Regions from separate parts of the Undibacterium sp. Ji83W genome, predicted to be linked through region 3. Evidence: predicted binding sites of a transcription regulator. Region 3 holds the regulator's gene; each other region holds the start of a gene.
What was found. Region 3 encodes sigma-54, which starts transcription at its own class of promoters, with help from an activator protein. Its sites were predicted from a motif close to TGGCANGNAANCTGCTTT; they were not measured.
Positions count from the first base shown of each region.

Region 1: a site for sigma-54 is predicted at 1,274-1,291, ahead of ACO0LD_RS13595 (ammonium transporter). Genes of this name have one in related genera too.
Region 2: a site for sigma-54 is predicted at 1,665-1,682, ahead of ACO0LD_RS06400 (urease subunit gamma). Genes of this name have one in related genera too.
Region 4: a site for sigma-54 is predicted at 1,707-1,724, ahead of ACO0LD_RS22555 (CmpA/NrtA family ABC transporter substrate-binding protein). Genes of this name have one in related genera too.

Region 1 covers NZ_JBMPOZ010000007.1:66,933-70,517, reverse strand. The annotation lists gene ACO0LD_RS13595 (ammonium transporter) at 1-1,222, opposite strand, end outside; gene ACO0LD_RS13590 (YHS domain-containing (seleno)protein) at 1,590-2,093, shown strand; gene ACO0LD_RS13585 (nitronate monooxygenase) at 2,164-3,408, opposite strand.
Region 2 covers NZ_JBMPOZ010000002.1:503,908-507,492, forward strand. The annotation lists gene ureC (urease subunit alpha) at 1-930, opposite strand, end outside; gene ACO0LD_RS06395 (urease subunit beta) at 927-1,232, opposite strand; gene ACO0LD_RS06400 (urease subunit gamma) at 1,242-1,544, opposite strand; gene ACO0LD_RS06405 (RNA polymerase sigma factor) at 1,834-2,436, shown strand; gene ACO0LD_RS06410 (hypothetical protein) at 2,445-2,939, shown strand; gene ACO0LD_RS06415 (hypothetical protein) at 2,981-3,585, shown strand, end outside.
Region 3 covers NZ_JBMPOZ010000034.1:34,433-38,017, reverse strand. The annotation lists gene hpf (ribosome hibernation-promoting factor, HPF/YfiA family) at 471-818, opposite strand; gene ACO0LD_RS30175 (RNA polymerase factor sigma-54) at 926-2,416, opposite strand; gene lptB (LPS export ABC transporter ATP-binding protein) at 2,428-3,183, opposite strand; gene lptA (lipopolysaccharide transport periplasmic protein LptA) at 3,185-3,585, opposite strand, start outside.
Region 4 covers NZ_JBMPOZ010000016.1:70,764-74,348, forward strand. The annotation lists gene ntrB (nitrate ABC transporter permease) at 1-259, opposite strand, end outside; gene ACO0LD_RS22555 (CmpA/NrtA family ABC transporter substrate-binding protein) at 269-1,552, opposite strand; gene ACO0LD_RS22560 (ANTAR domain-containing response regulator) at 1,844-2,512, opposite strand; gene tsaD (tRNA (adenosine(37)-N6)-threonylcarbamoyltransferase complex transferase subunit TsaD) at 2,657-3,585, shown strand, end outside.

The DNA of each region.
Region 1 (3,585 bases), on a different contig from region 3:
CACCGCCTATGCTCTTCAACGCAAATACGCCAGTCAGCAGTGCGCCGACTATGCCACCTATGGCATGCACGCCAAATACATCCAGTGAATCGTCATAACCACCCAGGGATTTGAGTGAAGTCGCTCCCCAATAGCATGCCACGCCAGCTACAGCACCTATCACCAGCGCACCCGTCAGATCGACAAAGCCGGAGGCGGGCGTGATAGCTACCAGGCCAGCGACCGCGCCAGAGACTATGCCCAGCACCGAGGGTTTGCCACGGCGCAGCCATTCAACAAACATCCAAGCTAGTGCAGACATCGCTGTTGCCACCTGTGTCACCAGCATCGCCAGCCCGGCGCGGCCATCTGCTGCACCGGCAGAACCTGCATTGAAACCAAACCAGCCCACCCATAACAGCGATGCACCTATCGCAGTCAGCAATAAATTATGTGGCGGCATGGGTTCCTTGCCAAAACCCAGACGTGGTCCGACTATCAGTGCAGCCACCAGACCAGATACCCCGGCATTGATATGCACCACAGTGCCACCGGCAAAATCCAGCACGCCGCGCGCTGCCAGCCAGCCTGCCGGTTCCCATACCCAGTGCGCGACTGGCACATACACCAGCAAGGACCACAGCGTGATGAACAGCAGCAGGGCAGAAAATTTCATCCGTTCGGCAAAGGCACCGGTGATCAGGGCAGGGGTGATAATCGCAAACGTCATCTGGAACATCAGGAATACGCTCTCTGGTATTGTCGGTGCCAGTTGATGCACGCTGAGCTGCCCGGCTTCTTTCAAAAAGCTCACGCCGTGCAGCATGAACCTGTCCATGCTGCCCAGATAAGGCGAACCTGCCGTGAACACCAGGCTGTAACCCAGCACCACCCATAAGACCGTGACGATGCAGGTGGTTGCCAGGCTATGCGCCATCGTGCCCAGGGCATTTTTCTTGCGCACCATGCCGGTATAGAACAGGGCCAGGCCGGGTATGGTCATCAGTAATACCAGTGCGGTCGATGTCAGCATCCAGGCGGTGTCGCCAGCACTGATCTTGTCAGCGGCGATCATGCCCGGCTTGGTCATGGCTGGTGGGGCTACCACCGCAATTGCAGGTGCAGTGGCTGCAGTCACTGATGCTGTTGTAGGGGATTCTGCCTGTGCATTGCAAGTGCCGCTGCACAGCAAGAGGCTGAAAGAGAGTGAGAGCAAGAAGCTGGAGAGCACGCGTATTTTCATCAAGCTAGCCTTTTTAAAAAACATCGTCAATGACACACAAGCATGTGCATTGCAGCATTTTTCATGCCAAGGCTGATACCAGTGGATTTGTTACGGATGAGGGCAATTAAAGGGAAATATATTGCTTGTGATACCAGTGAGTGTAAGTGCCTGCACCAAAATGTAAGCAAATATTTCTGCATGGCATGAGTTTGCACGCAGAGAGTGCCAAATCAAATTCGATGGTTATTATTCCATTTCGAGGAATAATGAATTCAATATTATGGCTATTCTTTACTTTGATGAACTGAATTAAAGTGAGTGTCATTCGCTGCGCATGAGCAAGGCGAATCTCAAATCCGCTTTCAACCATTTAAAGGAGCACGCTATGTCACTCACATCCATATCACGCACTTCCAGCAGCCTGGTCAGCAAAATCAAATTCATCTTCTTGTCAGCAGTAGCCGCATTGTCCCTGGCAGCGGTGCCGGGCATCAGCGTAGCTGATACGGTCGCCAATAGTGTCATAGGTGCACGTGGCTATGATCTCACTACCTTCTTCACCAGCGAAAAACCAGCCCATGGCACCGGTCACCATGTGGCAACTGTAGATGGGGTTGATTACCTGTTCACCAGCGAAGAAAACAAAAAGACTTTCCTGGCGAATCCAGAGAAATACCTGCCGGCCTTTGGTGGCTACTGCGCTTATGGTGCATCGATAGGCAAGAAATTTGTTGCTGACCCGGACGTGTATGACATCGTCGATAACAAACTCTACTTCAATCTCGATACCAAGATCCGTGCGATCTGGGCAAAGGACATTGCGGGCAATATCGATCTTGCAAAAACCAACTGGAAAACCATTGCCAGCAAAAAGCCATCTGAACTCTGATTGCTTGTGCACATGAAAAACGCCGCTTTCCTCAAAGGCTAAAGCGGCGTTTTGTATTCAGGCCAGTGATTTAAACCGGCAGGGCAATCTGGTGATCTACACTGAATTGATAATCGCGGAACACATGTTCGGCACTCAGCAATTCATAAGTGCCATCCGGCAGTTTGCGGGTCGTGTCTTTCAGGCGGTAGGTCATTTGCCCACAAGTCCAGCAATTGAAGTTACGCATGTGGGTGCACAGGCAAGTCTTGTCCATGACCGAGACTTTCTTGGCATCAGGGTGCGCTGCCACTTCACGGTTATAGGATGTGATGTAGGCGCAGTTGCCATTGCCATCCAGCAGATAGCCATAAGACTCGCAACCAGGGCGTATGCCATCGCCTATTGCTGGCGTATTCTTCAGCATGCGCATAGGGTAGCCGGTAGGCGAGATATTATTGACTTCGATATCGCCTTCACTGGCCTTGAAGTATTCCTGTTTCACGCTGGCAGGCAGGCCGCATTCATTGGTGACAGTGAAGCGGGTCGCTACCTGTACACCGGCAGCACCGTTTTCCATGAAAGACACGGCATCGCTGCCTGTGAAGATACCACCAGCCGCAATCAGCGGGATGTCCAGGTTTTCTGCCTTCAGGTACTGGACGATTTCAGTGATGATGGTTTGCAGATCATATTCAGCCCAGTCCATGCCAAAACCCAGATGGCCACCAGCCAGCGGGCCCTCAACGATGACATAGTCTGGCAAACGGTTCAGACGCGAATTCTTGCGCAGGAATAATTGCAGCGCACGTACTGAAGAAACGATGATGCCCAGCTTTGCATCGCGAAAGCGCGGGTGCTCAGCGATGAGGCCAAAGGAACCCAGATGCAGGCCGGCACTCATGGTGATGCCGTCAATACCGGCATCAAGTGAAGACTCCAGGCGTACCTTGAGGGTTTCGCGTGGGCCATTCATGGTCAGCTTTTCCATGCAATTGACAAAGATCATGCCCGTGCCCTGCTTGGCTTCCATAGTCTTGCCCACGTGCATGCGGGTGGCTTCGGCCAATTGCTCGAGGTTGAACTTGATGTCAGTCTTGTCGGAGTTGTTAATATTGTATTTGTAGAATTTGGTCTTCTCTTTGACAAAGCTGGTGTCAAAACGACGGTCCGAGACATCCTGCACCATGGCATCAGAAATATGACCAACCCCACCCAGACGTGCAGCAACCAGCGCCAGTTCAGCAGTGGAGATATCAACACCCATGCCACCGATCATGATAGGAACCAGCTCATCTTTGCCCAGCTTCAGGCGGAAATCATCTACACGTTTCATTGTTATCCTTGACACATTTGCTCAAAAGTAAATCACGCGACGCACTTATTACCTATATCTATTGCTTGTTTGCTGCTCTTTCAGGGTTGCAATCCAGAAGACGAACGAGATTGTAAGCCAGGGGCAGGCGCTATAGTTAAGATTATATTCTGTACGGAAGGCAAATACTCGGTTGAA
Region 2 (3,585 bases), on a different contig from region 3:
CTCGTCCAGGGTATTGACGGTATAGGGTCGGGTAGGATTGGTGGATGATGGCAACACATTCGCCTCACCCACCGCCGCAATAATATCCGGAGCATGACCACCACCTGCACCTTCGGTATGGAAGGTGTGGATAGTCCTGTCCTTGAATGCCGCCAGGGTGTGCTCCAGAAAGCCGCCTTCGTTCAGCGTATCACTGTGGATGGCAACCTGCACATCCATCTGGTCTGCCACAGTCAGGCAATTGTCGATGGCTTGCGGAGTCGTGCCCCAGTCTTCATGCAGCTTCAGACCTATGGCACCGGCTCTGACCTGCTCTTCCAGCGGCAAAGGCAGGCTGACATTGCCCTTGCCCATAAAACCCAGGTTCATGGGAAACGCATCTGCCGCCATCAGCATCGAATGCATATGCCAGGGGCCAGGCGTACAGGTGGTGGCTGCCGTGCCAGTGGCCGGGCCAGTACCGCCGCCCAGCATGGTGGTGACGCCACTCATCAATGCTTCTTCTATCTGCTGCGGGCAAATGAAATGGATATGCGAATCGATACCACCAGCAGTCACGATCTTGCCTTCACCAGCAATAATTTCGGTCGCGCCACCAATGGCCATGTCAACGCCGGACTGTATGTCTGGGTTACCAGCTTTTCCTATACAGGCAATCAAGCCATTTTTTATGCCTATATCTGCCTTGACTATGCCCCAGTGATCAATGATGACAGCATTGGTGATGACGGTATCCATGACTTCAGCATGCGGTCTTTGTGATTGGCCCATGCCATCGCGTATCACCTTGCCACCGCCAAATTTCACTTCTTCACCATAGATGGCAAAGTCTTTTTCAATTTCTATGAACAGACCAGTGTCTGCCAGGCGGATGCGATCACCCGTGGTTGGTCCGAACATCTCAGCATAAGCATGACGTGAAATTTTCATAGCGCCCCCATGACTTTACCGCTAAAGCCATAGACTTTCCGGTCACCCGCCAAAGCCACCAGCTCTATGCTGCGCTGCTGCCCCGGTTCAAAACGTATGGCCGTACCGGCAGCAATATTGAGGCGCATGCCATAAGCCAGTTGGCGCTCAAATTGCAGTGCAGGATTGGTTTCATAAAAATGAAAATGGGAGCCTACCTGTATCGGCCTGTCACCGCTATTGGCTACAGTAATGCTGACGACAGCACGACCGACATTCAGTTCTATGTCCCCATCCTCTATCAGGGTTTCGCCTGGTATCATGGTTTTCTCCTAAGGAATGGGGTGATGGACGGTAACCAGTTTGCTGCCATCCGGGAATGTCGCTTCGACCTGGATATCAGGAATCATTTCCGGCACGCCTTCCATGACATCGGCACGACTGAGTATTTGCGTGCCTTCCGACATCAGTTCTGCCACCGTCCGGCCATCGCGCGCACCTTCCATGATGGCAGCGGTGATCAGGGCGACTGCTTCTGGATAATTCAGCTTCAGGCCACGCGCCTTGCGCCGCTCTGCCAACAAGGCGGCGGTAAATATCAGCAACTTATCTTTTTCTCTGGGTGTCAGATCCATATCTTCTTTCGCTTATTGTCTGTGCTATCACCAAACTTATTATTTATCGCCATTTGCAAAATAACAAGCAAGTCCACATAAGTGACAGGCCATCCCTCTAAAAACATTATAAAAAGCAACACAGCAAGTTTTGAACCAAGGGCAAATAGGCTGGATTGCAAAAATGCGCACCAAACAAAGGCGCAATCTCACCAAGTTAGTGCATTTCATATAAATGCAGATAGCGCGAAAATAATTGGAACTTTTAATGCCCCTGAGGGTAATACCTTAAAACAACCAACAAATAAACGTGGATAACCAAGAGACAGATTCCAGCTTGCTGACACAAATGCGCGACGGTGATGTTGCTGCATTTCAACGTCTGTACCAGCGTCATCAGGGGCCTATCTATCGCTATGCCCTGATGCGATGTGGTCAGAGTGCGCTGGCAGCGGACGTGGTGCAGGACGTTTTCATGGGTTTGCTGAGCAAGTCTTACCGATATGACGCAGGCAAGGGCAGCTTGCAGAATTTTTTGTTTGGCGTAGCCAGGAATTTACTACTGAAACAGGACCAGACAGAACGCCGCCGCCAGCCATTACCAGGTTATAGCGAAGAAGATGGAGAAGAAGTTTTGATGAGTGAAACAACAGAACCGGCGGACGCCATCTTCCATCAGCAAATGACTGAGCATGTGCGGCAAGCAGTAGCGGTACTGCGCCCCCATTATCGTGACGTTATTATCTTGTATGAATTGCAGGAACTGTCGTACGCAGAGATAGCCGTGATTTGCGACATAGATATAGGAACAGTGCGCTCACGTCTGTCAAGGGCGCGGGCCGCTATATTGGAATATAGCGAAAGACTGGGCTGGCGACCTGACGCAGCAGCAAAAACCGGAACACAAAGATGAAAGACCTTATGAATACCCCACAGGACGCCAGCAATACAGATGCCGTGCTGGACCAGCAGTTCAGCCTCTTGCGCAAAGATTTGCAGGAGCTGAATACGCCAGTTGCGATTGAGCAGACTTTATTGCAAGCTTTCGCCAAGCAACAGGCCAAGGATAAAAAACAGGCACGCAGCAGACGTTTGCGCCCGTGGCTGGCAGGTTTGCTGACGCTGAGTGGCAGCTTTGGTCTGGTCATGCTGACGGTCATGTTCCCTGCATCGCAGCATCAATTGACGCCGGACAGCACCACTGTTTCAAGTACAGAGCTTCCCCCTTTCGTCGCACTGGTACCGCTGGAGCGCCTGAATAACGAAACACCAAGCATGCTGGAAGCAGAAGTCCCGGCTGCCTGGCTCGCCAGCCTGGGCATGCCAGTCTCGCCAGAAATAGCCGGTGACATGGTGCAGGCGCAAATGCTGGTCGCTGCCGATGGAGAACCATTGGCCATGCGACTCTTGAAGTAAGCAAGATCAAAAAACAAACGACACACAGAAAAGGAAGTATCATGAAAACCAAACTGCCACTCTTCATATTGTTAAGCTCTGCCTGGGCCATGGCACATGCCAATACAGACAGTGACACTGCAAACTCAAGCGAAGAAAAACCTGTGCGTCGCCACGTGGAAATCATACAGGTGCCTGCAGTACCACCGATGCCGCCCATTCCACCGATGCCAGCAATGTCACCTATGCCCTCTATGCCACCCATGCTGGCACTGGCAGATATACCCGACTCAAAAAACATCAACAAAATCGTGTCTGACGCCATGAGCCAGGCGTTTGTTAGCATGCAGGGCGTGCACAGTATCAAGCCAATTAAAAATGCACCTTATAGCGCAGAAATCGTCACAGAAAAAACCCAGACCCTGGCCGATGGCAACCAGATCAGCAATAAAACCAGCAGCTTAAGCTACCGCGATGCCGCAGGCCGCACTCGCCAGGAAGCACGCGACAGCAAAGGAAATATCCAGCATGTTGTCATCATGGACCCGGTTGAAAATCTGCGCTACATCCTTATGCCAGAAAAAAAGATGGCCACCAAAATGCACATGGGTAAAGACCTTGATGAAAAAATGGCCAACGTCAGAGAGAAACTTGATGCGACCAAAGA
Region 3 (3,585 bases):
CATCTTTACCACTTCTAGTTTGAGTGGTGTGTCGAAGTGCTTTTTCATCATGTTGAGGCCTCTTTGAGATTGAGTTTCCTCTTATTTCACTGTCCTGGCAAATTAGACCACTACATACTTTCTTTGGCGACGCAAAGAAAGTATTTCGGCTGCCGGGCCGAGACCCGGCTTGTATCCACGGAGTGGAATCTTTTTAATCAACGCACGGCATGTAACAAATAACACGGCATGCAACGAACGCCACTGGATTCCAGCTAACAGCACGCTGGAATGACGATAATAAAAATGCCGTGAATCAACTAACTCGCAGCTTGTTAAGCAGCGTATGTGACAAACGACAATAAAAGTAAATTATTTATTTTAAATGTCAGAAACTAGACCTACAAGAAACCATTCACCCAACAAAAAGGACGCCTTCTAGCGTCCTTGTTTTGGATGTCCACAACCCTGTTCGGGTAAGGACTGGGGTCTTATGAAGCCGAGGCCGGATCAGGTATGTGCTTGATGGCGTCGTGCTGATGGTCTTGCATTTTATCTTTATGCTTGATGACCTGGCGATCAAGTTTGTCTACCAGTGCATCGATTGCTGCATACAGATCATGCGCCAGACTTTCAACGTGGATATCTTTACCGCTGATATGCAAATTAATGTCGGCTTTGTGTCGTTTTTCCTTTTCCCGGAGCTTGTCCACCGTCAGGATGACGGCGATATCAATGACCTGGTCGAAATGCCGCCTGATACGTTCTAGTTTGGTATGTACATATTCACGAATTGCAGGAGTTACTTCGACGTGGTGTCCACTGATGGTGAGATTCATACTGTGCTCCTATAGTGATGTTACTTGCTTTAACAATAAGCGCATGGCATTTATTTGCCTTGAGCTAAATCATATATAGCAATTCAAACCGTGATTACAAGGACTGCTTACAAAGATTTACGCAAACTGACTGGGGGGATTTTCAGGGCTTCACGGTATTTGGCAACTGTCCGTCGGGCAATTACCATGCCCTGTTCACCCAGCATGTCTGCAATTTTGCTATCAGAGAGTGGGCTTTTCTGGTCTTCTGCTCCTATCAACTGCTTGATGAGTGCACGTATCGCGGTGGAAGATGCTTCACCCCCTGTTTCCGTCGCGACATGGCTGCCGAAAAAGTACTTCAACTCAAACATGCCATGTGGGGTCAACATGTATTTTTGAGTTGTAACACGTGAGATAGTGCTCTCGTGTAATCCTAGTGTATCAGCAATTTCGCGCAAAACAAGGGGGCGCATGGCAACAGCACCATGCGTGAAAAAATTGCGTTGCCTTTCGACTATCGCTTGTGCAACGCGCAATATGGTCTCGAAGCGTTGCCGCATGTTCTTGATGAGCCAGCGCGCTTCCTGTAGCTGTGCGCCCATGCCTGCTTCGCCGCGGTTTTGTTTCATGATGTTGGCATACATGCTGCTTACCCGCAGCCTGGGCATGACGTCCTGATTCAGCATGACTTGCCAGCCATTGCCCGATTTTCTGACGATGACATCTGGCACCACATAGTCAGATTCATCGGCAGCAAAAGCGATGCCGGGCCTGGGTTTGCACATGCGGATGACAGTTTGTGCATCGCGCAAATCTTCATCATCACAGTCGAGGATTTTCTTGAGTTTGGTGAAATCTCTTTGCGCAAATAAAGTCAGTTGCGTTTCAACAATTTGCAACGCCAGCCTGCGCGTGACAAAAGCGATCTTGGGCAAGCGCCTGATTTGCAATGCCAGGCACTCTGAGGGGCTGCGTGCGCCGACACCAGCCGGGTCAAAGCTTTGCAGCATGTTCAGGGCAAAAGCCAGCTCTTCTGGTTCTACACAAAGTTCCAGTGGCAAACTGGCATGTATTTCATCCAGTGTTTCAGTCAGGTAACCATTGCTGTCCAGCGCATCTATCATCAGCTCGACCAGGGCGCGGTCACGTGGTTCGCGCAGGTTCAGGCGCATCTGTTCCAGCAAGTGTTCACGCAGGGTGACATGGGCTGCGCCCAGTTGCGGGCGGCCATCTTCATCATCGCCTGATTTGCTGCCATGCTGCACGTCATCAAAGCCCCAGTCTTCTTCACTGGAGGTAGTGCTGTCATTGCTGATGACGGTTTCAGCATCAGCCGCCACTGGTTCAGCAGCCCTGTCACTGTCTTCTCTTGCTGCGGGTGCTTCCATGCCGGCATCGGCAGAAGTGCTGCTGGTATTGATGGCACCGTCGGCCAGCAGGCGCACGGCGTGGTCGAGCGGATCATCGACGCGTTCCAGCATGGGATTGTCAGTCAGCAGCGTCTCCAGCTCCTGATGCAATTCCAAAGTCGATAACTGCAATAATCGTATTGATTGCTGCAATTGCGGCGTCAAGGCCAGATGTTGTGAGGTACGTAGTTGCAGGCTTTGTTTCATGATGATTCCCGTCACATCCGGAAATGTTCTCCGAGATAAACGCGACGTACAGATTCATTTTGTATGATGTCGTCAGGCTTGCCACTGGCAAGTACCGCGCCTTGATTAATGATGTAAGCGTGATCACAGATACCCAGGGTCTCGCGCACATTATGGTCCGTGATCAACACGCCTATGCCGCGTTCCTTGAGGAAGCGCACAATGCGCTGGATCTCGATCACGGCAATCGGGTCAACACCAGCAAAGGGTTCATCCAGCAACACAAAGCGGGGGTTGGTGGCCAGAGCGCGGGCAATCTCTACCCGGCGGCGTTCGCCACCTGAAAGTGACAGCGCCTGGCTCTCGCGTATTTTTTCTATCTGCAAATCTGCCAGCAGAGCATTGAGCCTTTGCTCAATTTTCTTGGCACCAAGATATTTGCCTTCGCTGTCTTTTTGCAATTCGAGTACGGCGCGGATATTGTCTTCCACCGTCAGCTTGCGAAATACCGAAGCTTCTTGCGGCAGATAAGACAAACCCAGTACCGCCCGCTCATGGATAGGCAGTTGTGAAATATTCACATCATCAATCGTGATATCCCCGGCGTCGGAAGGTACCAGTCCAACGATCATGTAAAACGAGGTGGTCTTGCCTGCGCCATTCGGCCCCAGCAAACCCACTACTTCACCGCTTTTCAGTAGCAGGGAAACATCGCGCACCACCTGGCGCGCGCCATAGCGCTTTTGCAGGCCCTTGACGAGCAAGGTGCTGCTGGACTGTACTGTCATCTTAATTAGCCTGTTTTTCTGGTTTTGGTTGCAAGATGATTTTCAGGCTGCCAGAACCATCCACATGCTGGCCACTGGTCGAGTTGGTGCCGATGAAAAAGTCATTCTTGCTATCGTAAGACAGGTATTCGCCTTCTTGTTCCTGGGTGACACGCTTGCCTTCCAGGTAGCGCACCTTGGCCTTGGAAATGAATTTGACGATTTCTGTACTTTGATTGTATTCGGCACGGTCAGCTTCGCCATCTACCCACAGATCAGGGCCGCCATCACGTTTTTGGCGGAAGCTGACCTTGCGGTTACTGCCGCCAGTCAGGACGACAAACTGATCGCCATTCGGGCCTTCGGTGACGACGGCATTTTCTGCCTTGACGTTCAGTGTACCGCGCACCAGCGAGACACCCT
Region 4 (3,585 bases), on a different contig from region 3:
ATACCTTGATGGCTTCCTGCAAAGTCACCCATGGTGAAGGAAAAGTCGTGTTCTTCACCGCGATGATTTCCCATATCAGTATCAGCATGCCTATGCCAAATAAAGGCGGCAACACACTCAGGAAAAAAGGTCGGAACGAGCGTGGTTTTTTTTCTGCTTTGGGTTTTATTTTTTTCGCCACTTTAACTTCCGTCACTGTTGTTGCTGCGCTGGCTGCCGTGTCTTCCGCAGGCATTGCGCCATGTACCAAGGTATTCATAGCGACTCCTTAAGCCTTGATTTTGAAAGAAGCTGCATAGGCAGCGGGGTTCTTGCCGTCCCAGACCGTACCATCCATGAGTTTGCTGCTGCGCATGACATCCCTGGGAACAGATACCTTGGCCATGGCCGCCGCGTCCTTGTACACATCGATGCGGTTGACTGCTTTCGCTACTGCCAGGTAATCAGGGTCAGCCTTGAGCAAACCCCAGCGCTTATGCTGGGTCAGGAACCACATGCCGTCCGACAGATAAGGGAAATTCACCGCACCATCGTTAAAGAATTTCATGTAGTTAGGGTCGTCCCAGGTCTTGCCCAGACCATTTTGATAGCGTCCCAAAATCCGTTGATTGATGACATCAACCGAGGTATTTACATAAGACTTGTCGGCAATGGTTTCTGCCATCTTGGTCTTGTTGGACAAGGATGCATCGATCCAGCGGCTGGCATCCAGGATCGCGGCGACAACTGCACGTGCAGTGTTGGGATATTTCTGTACGAATTCTGACGTAGTGCCCAATACTTTTTCAGGGTGGTCTTTCCAGATGTCTTGTGTAGTTGCTGCCGTGATGCCTATGCCATCCGCAATTGCGCGGTGATTCCAGGGCTCACCTACGCAATAACCATCCATATTACCAACCCGCATATTAGCCACCATTTGTGGTGGTGGCACGGTAATAACCTTGGCGTCTTTCATGGGGTTGATGCCATGTGCAGCCAGCCAGTAATACAACCACATGGCGTGGGTACCTGTGGGGAAAGTCTGGGCGAAGGTATATTCACGTTTGTCGGTTTGCATGAGCTTGGCCAAACCTGCACCATCAACCGCGCCCTTCTCTGCCAGTTTTTTTGACAGGGTAATTGCCTGGCCGTTATTGTTCAGCGTCATCAACACGGCCATGTCTTTTTTATTTCCGCCTACGCCCAGTTGCACACCATAGATCAGGCCATACAACACATGGGCTGCATCGAGTTCACCATTGACCAGTTTGTCACGCACGCTGGCCCAGGAAGATTCTTTACTGGGGATAATCTTGATACCGTATTTTTTATCAAAACCCAGTACTGATGCCATCACCACCGAAGCGCAATCAGTGAGCGGAATGAAGCCGATATGTACTTCTTCTTTTTCTGGTTTATCGGATCCCGCGGCCCATACTCCACCTGTACTCAAGCCCATGATGCCTGCCCCACTTGCCAGTGCAGCAGTTTGCAAGAAACTGCGACGTTTGAAATTCGGTTCATTTTCTTCCTGCGTCTTGATGAGATTGATAGAAGTTTCCTGATTCGACATGTCTGCACTCCAGCTAAAGTAATTTCTATAATGAAAAAAGGTGTCGTTCCACCACGGAAAACCGTGTGGAAAGACACCTTTGTCTTGTGAGGTGACCGCCGTTAGTCAGACTCACATTTTTTCTTAAGCACCAGCTTTGGCGCTTTCTTTTGATACAGCAATTGCCGTGCCAGCTTAAACACAAGGATTTATATCCTCAGACCATCCCTGCAAAACAAAACTTCCTTAAAAATCCACATCGGATTCGCACCTAAATGACGCAACGCACCATTTACACGCACAAATCTGGACTTACCCTCCTAGCAAATCCGCCACATCTAGCATGCGTTGCGCCAGGTCAACCAGTTTGAGGTTTTTTTCCATCGCCTGTTTGCGCATTTTTTGATAAGCCTCGTTTTCCGACAGATGATGACGCTCCATCAACAAACCCTTGGCCCGCTCTATGGTTTTGCGCTCATGCAACTTGGCCTTGGTATCAGATAATTCACTACGCAGCTTTTGATCCGCATTGAAGCGAGCCATCGCAACATCCAGCACAGGCTTGATGCGCTCAGACTGCAAACCTGCGACCACATAGGCAGACACACCCGCTTCCATGGCGGCGGCCATATTGGTTTGGCTACCATCTTCGGTGAACAAGACGATGGGGCGTGGGGCATCGCGGGTCAGCATGACCATGTGCTCGAGTACATCGCGCGAATCAGATTCGGCGTCAATGATGATCATGTCGGGCTGCAACTGGGCGATACGCTCACTCATATAAATATCGCCAGGAATAACGGCAATGATGTTGTAACCCGCTTGCAGCAAGCCTATGCGCAAGGCACGTGAACGCGCCAGCTGCGCCTGAGCATGCTCTTGCAATTCGTCTTCACGCTGGATAACAGTATTCACCACCACGATCCGCAGGCTGGGTGAGGTCAGTGTTGTCGCATCGTCATTATTTGCTTTGCCGCGCATTTGTGGCCCATGCCAGATATAATTACGTTCTATGAGTCATAGCAAGAATCGCACCAATCTCTGGCATGCAATGAAAACAAGCAGCGTATTGCGTTCTTGCAGGCATTGGCAATGGCTTAATTCTCTCCCCACTTAGAAACAAACATGATAGTTCTCGGCGTTGAATCCTCCTGTGACGAAACCGGTCTTGCCCTGTATGACACAGAGCGTGGTCTGCTTGCCCATGCCCTGCATTCACAAATCGCCATGCATCAGGAATATGGTGGAGTCGTGCCGGAACTGGCTTCACGCGATCACATACGCCGTGCCCTGCCCTTGTTGACTGAAGTATTGAGCAAGGCTAACGTAGACAAACAATCCATCGATGCAATTGCCTATACCCAGGGGCCCGGCCTTGCCGGTGCCTTGCTGGTTGGTGCCTCGGTTGCTTGCGGCCTGGCTATGGCGCTGGATAAGCCTGTACTGGGTGTGCATCATCTGGAAGGTCACCTGCTGTCACCATTGCTGGCCAGCCAGCCACCGGAGTTTCCCTTTATCGCCTTGCTGGTATCTGGCGGACACACGCAATTGATGCGTGTTGACGGCGTTGGCCGTTACCAGTTACTGGGTGAAACTCTGGACGATGCTGCCGGTGAAGCCTTTGACAAGTCAGCCAAATTGCTGGGCTTGTCTTATCCAGGTGGCCCGGCAATTTCACGCATGGCAGAATTTGGTGACCCTGCTGCTTATCAATTCCCACGCCCCATGCTGCATTCCAAAGACTTGAACTTCAGCTTTTCTGGCTTGAAGACAGCGGTATTGACGGTCGTGAAAAATCACCCTGCGAATATCTGCGAACAAGATAAAGCCAATATTGCACGCGGCTTTGTTGATGCCATCGTCGCGGTACTAACGGCCAAATGCATGACTGCAATGAAGGAAAGTGGTTTGAAGCGTCTGGTGATCGCTGGTGGCGTCGGTGCCAACCTGCAGTTGCGCGCCTCCTTGAACGCCGCAGCCGCAAAGAAACGTTTTCAGGTGTATTACCCGGAGCTGGAATTCTGTACCGACAATGGTGCAATGATCGCCTTTGC